DNA from 3 places in the Endozoicomonas sp. ALB091 genome. Region 1 is predicted to be linked to each of the others. Evidence: predicted binding sites of a transcription regulator. Region 1 holds the regulator's gene; each other region holds the start of a gene.

Region 1 (2,274 bases):
AAATTGCACAGGGCATAGGTTGGAATGCCCGCCGCATTGAGTCTGTCAGCGCCCTTGAGGTCTGGCAGATTGATGATAGCTGCAGCTTCCAGTGTGCTGGCTCCTGCTTGTCGAATCAACTGATCCCCAGCCAGCAGTGTGCCTCCGGTGGCGATAAGGTCATCCACTAACAGAATTTTTTCACCGGCCTTAATGGTGTCTTCATGCATTTCCAGTACGGCTTTGCCATATTCAAGGTCATACTCGACACTGAGGGTTTTGCCTGGCAGTTTGCCTTTCTTGCGAAACAGTGCCAGCGGCTTGTTCATGATATAGGACAGTGTCGAGCCAAGCAGGAAACCGCGGGCATCAAGCGCGCCAATGCGATCAAAAGTCTGGTTCTCATAACGCTGAACCATGACATCCACGGCCTTACGCCAGGCTTCCGGGTTTTCAAACAGTGTGGTGATATCCCGAAACAGGATGCCTTCATGGGGCCAGTCCGCGATGGTTCTGATTTGCGTTCGCAGATATTCCTGAACGGATGAACATTCGTTTGTATGCATGGGAGGGAGCATGCCGCTGTCAGTCAATGGATAAAAAGGAAGAAGCCACCTCAAAGGGTAGCTTCTTTAGAGGATAAAGTCAGGCGTTGGTAGCAATCGGTTCCAGTGTTTTTCCCCCGGCCAGGGCACAGAGTTCAACCGAGTTGCGAATTTCGATTTCCTTGCCCACGGCGGAGATCAGGCCGTTTTTCTGGAATCGGGTAAATACACGACTAACCGTTTCTACCGCCAGACCCAGGTAGTTCCCCATCTCATTTCTCGACATGGACAGACGGAACGACTGGGAAGAAAAACCCCGGCGACGAAAACGGCTGGCCAGGTTAATCAGGAAGGTGGCAATACGTTCATCGGCGTTTTTCTTGGACAGCAGCATCATCATTTGCTGGTCTTCACGGATACGCTTGCTCATCAGGCGCATCAGATGTCGGCGCAATTCCGGGAATTGATCGGAAAGGGTTTCCAGTTGCTCAAAAGGAATCTCGCAGATCATGGTGGTTTCCATCGCCTGGGCCGACACCGGATAGGTATCCGTATCCATACCGCTCAGGCCAAGAATTTCGCTGGGCAGGTAAAATCCGGTGATTTGTTCCTCACCTTCATTGGTCGCTGTGTAGGTTTTGAGAGCCCCTGAGCGAACAGCAAAGACACTGGTAAAGGGGTCACCTTCCAGAAACAGGTGTTCGCCTTTTTTCAAAGGACGCCCACGCTTGATAATGTGATCCAGCTGATCGATATCCTTAATGCTCAGTGCCAGTGGCAGGCACAGTGAGCTGAGGCTGCAGTCTCTGCAGGCCACATGGCTCGGCTGTCGGACGTTGGGCTTTGACGTCATTGAGAGGCCTCAAAGTCGTATTTGGCGAAATTCGACACTGTTTATGGAAAACCAAGTGTATGAAAAGTGTTACCGGAGTGTAAATCAGGTATGTACGCAACCGGGCAGACCCAGGGTAGGGGTTTGGTGCTGCTTCAGCAATGCGTCATAAACTGCGGTGGTTCCGGTGAGCTCTCATCTGCCGTGTCATCTATCAAGCTCAGGGCTGACCCTGATCATGGTATGGTCATGGCTCCTGGTGGTTGTGTGTCTTTATCCCTGAAAATCAATCTGACATTGTCTTATGTCACAGGATTAAATTTTCGTTCGTGGTATTTAACGGACATGGCAGATTTTGCACTTATGTTTCAAGTAAATCAATGTGATAGTGGTGGCAAGTCGTCGTCAGTTTCAGTTTTTTTCTGATAAACCGGTGAGCTGCAGAGAGGTTTCGGTTCTGTGCGGGATGATCAGTCGTTGTCGGTACTGGCGGGAGAGGGGCTCCGGAGCCTGGTGATTGCTCCGGAGTGTTACTCAGATAACCTTTGAGAAGAGCGTCTTCTCTTTCATCTCCGGTTGATGGAGATAGTGGTCGAACTGCATACAGATGTTACGGATCAGCAGTGTTCCCTTTGGCAGTACTTCCAGCAAGCCATCGCTATTGAGACTGATCAGGCCGTCTGCCCTCATCGGCTCCAGCCTTGCCAGCTCATCCCGGAAGTAATCCCTGAATTGAATATCAAACCGCTGTTCAATATCGCTGAAGTTCAGTTTGAAGTGGCAGATCAGCTGGGTAATCACTGCCTGGCGGACTTTGTCATCAGCGGTCATCTTCAGGCCGCGAACCACTGGCAACTGCTGTTCATTGATCATTGCACAGTACCGGGCTTCATCGGTGCTGTTCTGGATATAAGTGTC
Region 2 (2,274 bases), on a different contig from region 1:
TTACCAACCCAGCAGAAACTTACTCAAAAAGTTTTTTTGACAAGAATGGCTGGATGTTCACTGGCGAGTTGACTTGGGATGTCTTGGAGGGATTTAATAAGTTTATTGTCCAGTACGCTACCGATGCAATGACAGGTCCTGGTGCAGGGACAGCTGGAATGTATCTGCAAACCACCGACTGGTTTAAGGGCAATAAGCTTTGGCGCATTATGGATCACGGCGCGGTAACTTTGATGCCAAAACTGGATATGATGTACGTTGTCGGTGTCACCGAGGTAAAATACGATAAATCGTTCTATCCGCAAAATGGTCAAAAGTCTACTTGGGTCACTGCCGGTATTCGTCCATCGTGGAACTGGAATGATCTAACCAGTACCACTATTGAGCTCGGATACGATCATGTAAAAAATGCCCACTCGAATTTCGAAGCAAAAGTTGATGAATCAGGCAGTCAGAAGAAGAATTTATTTAGTAGTAACACGTTCAAAAGCAATCTCTGGAAATTTACGTTAGCTCAACAGTTTCATCCTCAGTTCGGAAACTGGGTAAGGCCCCAAATTCGAGTTTTTGCAACTTATGCAAAGTGGGATAAAGCAGAAGGCTATAAGCAGTTTAGCTCATCCTCGAGTCCTGACACGGGTGTCCAAAAACCCTGCAGTGAGTCTCCAGAAACTTGCAGTGCATTAGGCCTCGAATACTTCGACACCTTCACCTCAGCCCAGCAACTCATGAAGGCCTATGGAAGCAAATCCGACGGCTGGACCTACGGAGCCCAGATGGAAATCTGGTTCTAATCCATTAGATTGGTTCCCCCTCGCCCCCACGGTCCTAAGGGTGTTGCAAAAGATATAAAAGCCTTGAACCACAAAGACACGAAGGCACAAAGGAAAGCCTCTTTAATTTGACTGACATAGCTCAGGTAAGCCCAGAAAAACTTTGTGTCTTTGTGCCTTTGTGGTTTCCTGCTTTTTAAGGCCTTCCGCAACACCCTCTCCTCCGTGGGAACGCATACCAATCCCAACCGTAAACACAAAACCGCGTCACTCCACACTCCCCGCAACAAAGAAACCAAACAGGTATCAATTCGGAACAACAAGGTAACCCATCATGAAGGCAGCCGTCGTTCATCATTTCAAAGATCAGCTTACCATCGAAGATCTACCGCTACCCAAACCAGGCCCACGGGATGCACTGGTGAAAATCCATGCCTGTGGTGTCTGTCATACCGATCTTCATGCCTGCCATGGAGACTGGCCGGTTAAACCAAAACTGCCACTGGTGCCCGGCCATGAAGGTGTGGGAACGGTCACCGAAGTTGGTGACCAGATCACTCATATCAAACCGGGCGACCGTGTAGGTATTCCCTGGCTCTATTCCGCCTGTGGCTACTGCGAGTACTGTCTGGAAGGCAAAGAAACACTCTGCCTTGCCCAGCACAATGCCGGTTATTCCATCGATGGCGGCTATGCCGAATACTGCCTGGCAGCTGCCGACTATGTGGTCAAAGTGCCCGACAACATCAGTTTTGTCGATGCCGCCCCCCTGTTCTGTGCCGGGGTTACCACGTATAAGGCCCTGAAAGTCAGCCGTACCAAACCTGGCGACTGGGTTTCCGTTGTCGGTGTGGGCGGGCTTGGTCACCTGGCCGTTCAGTATGCCGTAGCCATGGGTCTTAATGTGATTGCGGTGGATACCGGGGCGGAAAAGAAAGCGTTATCCCTAGACTTGGGAGCCACTCACTTTATCGACTTTATCCGGGAGCAGCCGGAAGAAAAAATTCAGTCGCTGCTGGGTAATGGTGTTCACGCGACTGTCTGTACGGCAGTCTCCAAAGCGGGCTTTGACAGTGCTTATCGCTCCGTGCGCAGGGGAGGAACCTGTGTACTGGTTGGACTCCCCCCGGAGGATATGCCCATTCCTATATTCGATACGGTAATCAACGGCGTTTCTGTTGTTGGTTCCATCGTAGGTACCCGCAAGGATTTACAGGAATGCCTGGAGTTTGCTGCCCAGGGTAAAGTGAAGGCGATTATCCAGAAACGAACCCTTGAAGAGATCAACGCGATTTTTGACGAAATGGAGAAAGGTGATATTGCCGGGCGTGTTGTTATGGAACTGGCCCAGTAATTTATTCAATTACTTAGTGCTCTAACATGGTTTCAATGAGTTTAACGTGTACAATCTCCGTTCACCCTGAGCGTCCTTCGGCTCCGCTCAGGATGCACGGACGAAGGGTGCTTTGCACGATCTATCAGAGTCTGGGGTTTCCGCCCT
Region 3 (2,274 bases), on a different contig from region 1:
GCAGGGCGCAATTGGTTTGAATTTAGCAGTCAGACGTTGAAGTTAGAATAATATGAAAAATAACCCCATTAGCTACAACGCTTCCAGCGCCCGGACCTCTTTTGATGAGGCGCTGTCCCATAATTCCCCAGTCAGGGCTTTTCTGGCTGTAAAACTTCCTCTTGAACTTGCTGCAACGCTGCATAAGAAAGCCATTCATCGAGCCGGTGAAGGTCATGTTCATGACTTGCGCTGGGTAGCTCCCCAGCAGCAGCACATTACCCTTAAATTCCTGGGCAATAGCTCCCCCCAACAGTTACAGCAGTTAATCAGCAATCTTGAAAATGATCTGGCGGACTACCATACCTTTGACAGTATGACCGGTTGTTTTCGTTTCTTTCCAAATGGGCGAAACCCCCGGGTGCTGGCTCTGGAGATGCATTCAGGACAGGAGTTAAAACGGCTAGCTGATATCTGTGAGCAGGCAGCAGTGCAGTCAGGCTTCAGTGCTGAAACCCGGAATTTTCGCCCCCACGTAACCCTGGGGCGGTTTAAACGACCAAGGTATGTCACCCATAGTCAGTATTTTAACCTTCCCAGCTTCCGGGTGACGGTGGGTGAGGTGGTATTACTGGAAAGTGAGAACACTGCAATGGGAACGCGATATAAATCTCTCCATGCTTTTCCGTTGTTGCCTCTTGCTATTAGTGCATGAAAACACTGATGAGTAGATGGTTGCCTGGTACATGGCTTCAATGAGTTTGACGTATACAATCTCCGTTCACCCTGAGCGCCCTTCGGCTCCGCTCAGGATGCACGGACGAAGGGTGCTTGGCACGATCTCAGAGTCCTGAGTTTCCGCCCTTCGACAAGCTCAGGACGAACGGAGTTCGGAGGCATGACAACCCGCCAAACTCATTGAAACCATGTGCTAAGTGTTGATACTTGTTTTTCTGGCTATTTCTTGATAAGTATCAAGTCGGTTTTTTGTTCAGCGTGCTATGCTGCGCAAAAACTACTGGATAATTCTCTATGGAATTGGTGTGTCCTGCCGGTAACCTTCCTTCCCTGAAAGCCGCTGTCGATAATGGTGCTGATGCCGTATACATCGGCTTTCGTGATGAAACCAATGCCCGACATTTTGCCGGTCTGAACTTTTCTGATCAGCGGGCCATGAAGGCACTGGACTACGTTGATAAAAATCCCCGTGGAAAAAAGGTGCGGCTTTTTGTTGCGGTAAACACCTATGCTCAGGCGACCAACTGGCACCGCTGGAAAAAAGCAGTGGATATGTGTGCCGACTTCGGTGTCGATGCCCTGATTGCTGCCGATATCAGCGTGCTGGACTATGCCTGCAAGCGATACCCCGATCTTAATCTTCATCTTTCCGTTCAGGCTTCTGCCACTAACCAGGCCAGCCTGTCTTTTTATCATGATCATTTTGGTATCAAACGCGCAGTACTGCCCAGGGTGCTGTCGTTAAAACAGGTTGAGCGACTGGCTCAGAAAAGCCCGGTGGAGCTGGAAGTATTTGCCTTTGGCAGTCTTTGTATTATGGCCGAAGGGCGCTGCATTCTCTCTTCTTATGTGACAGGGGAATCGCCCAATACCGCCGGTGCCTGTTCTCCGGCATCCGCTGTGCGCTGGCAGACAACGGCCAATGGGATGGAAACCCGACTGGGAGGTTTGTTGATCGACCGTTTTGATCACCACGAGCAGGCCGGTTATCCAACCCTCTGCAAGGGGCGCTTTACGGTGAATGATCAGGTCAGTCATGCCATTGAAGAGCCTACCAGCCTCAATACCCTGGATCTGATCCCTCAGCTGTATCAGTCTGGCATCAGTGCGGTGAAAATTGAGGGCCGCCAGCGAAGCCCGGCCTATGTTGCCGAAGTGGTGAGAATCTGGCGGGAAGCGCTGGACCATTACCAGGTCAATCCAGATCGTTTTACCACCAATGAACGCTGGATGGCTGGCCTTTCCCGTTTGTCTGAAGGTAGCCAGACTACACTGGGTGCCTATAATCGCCCCTGGCAGTGATGTTAGCTGCTTGACACTCTCTTTTGATTTAAACCACAAAGACACGAGCCATAAAGGTTTACATGCTTTGCTTTCTTTGTGGCTGGCAGATCGCGTTTTCGGGTAACGCCCGGCGCAGACAGGGAATAAACTATGCAAATCACCCTTGGCCCATTACTGTTCTTCTGGCCTAAACAAGACGTTATGGCGTTTTACGAGAAAGTAGCCGAGTCCGCCTTTGAACGAGTCTACCTGGGAGAAGTCGTATGCTCGAAA

The links. The regulator FNR, encoded in region 1, switches genes on or off when oxygen is low (the NO sensors DNR and NnrR bind a similar motif). The targets are predictions, from matches to a motif close to TTGATNTANATCAA.
Region 2: adhP (alcohol dehydrogenase AdhP) is a predicted target of FNR. The motif match lies at 906-919, and genes of this name have one in related genera.
Region 3: ubiU (ubiquinone anaerobic biosynthesis protein UbiU) is a predicted target of FNR. The motif match lies at 944-957, and genes of this name have one in related genera.

The regions. Positions count from the first base shown of each region.
Region 1 covers NZ_JBLYNQ010000017.1:21,408-23,681, forward strand. Annotated here, with positions in the region: gene ACO6UX_RS24055 (adenine phosphoribosyltransferase) at 1-545, opposite strand, end outside; gene fnr (fumarate/nitrate reduction transcriptional regulator Fnr) at 625-1,377, opposite strand; gene hemN (oxygen-independent coproporphyrinogen III oxidase) at 1,891-2,274, opposite strand, start outside.
Region 2 covers NZ_JBLYNQ010000006.1:241,633-243,906, forward strand. Annotated here, with positions in the region: gene lamB (maltoporin LamB) at 1-794, shown strand, start outside; gene adhP (alcohol dehydrogenase AdhP) at 1,108-2,127, shown strand.
Region 3 covers NZ_JBLYNQ010000003.1:778,900-781,173, reverse strand. Annotated here, with positions in the region: gene thpR (RNA 2',3'-cyclic phosphodiesterase) at 53-694, shown strand; gene ubiU (ubiquinone anaerobic biosynthesis protein UbiU) at 1,012-2,019, shown strand; gene ACO6UX_RS06335 (U32 family peptidase) at 2,152-2,274, shown strand, end outside.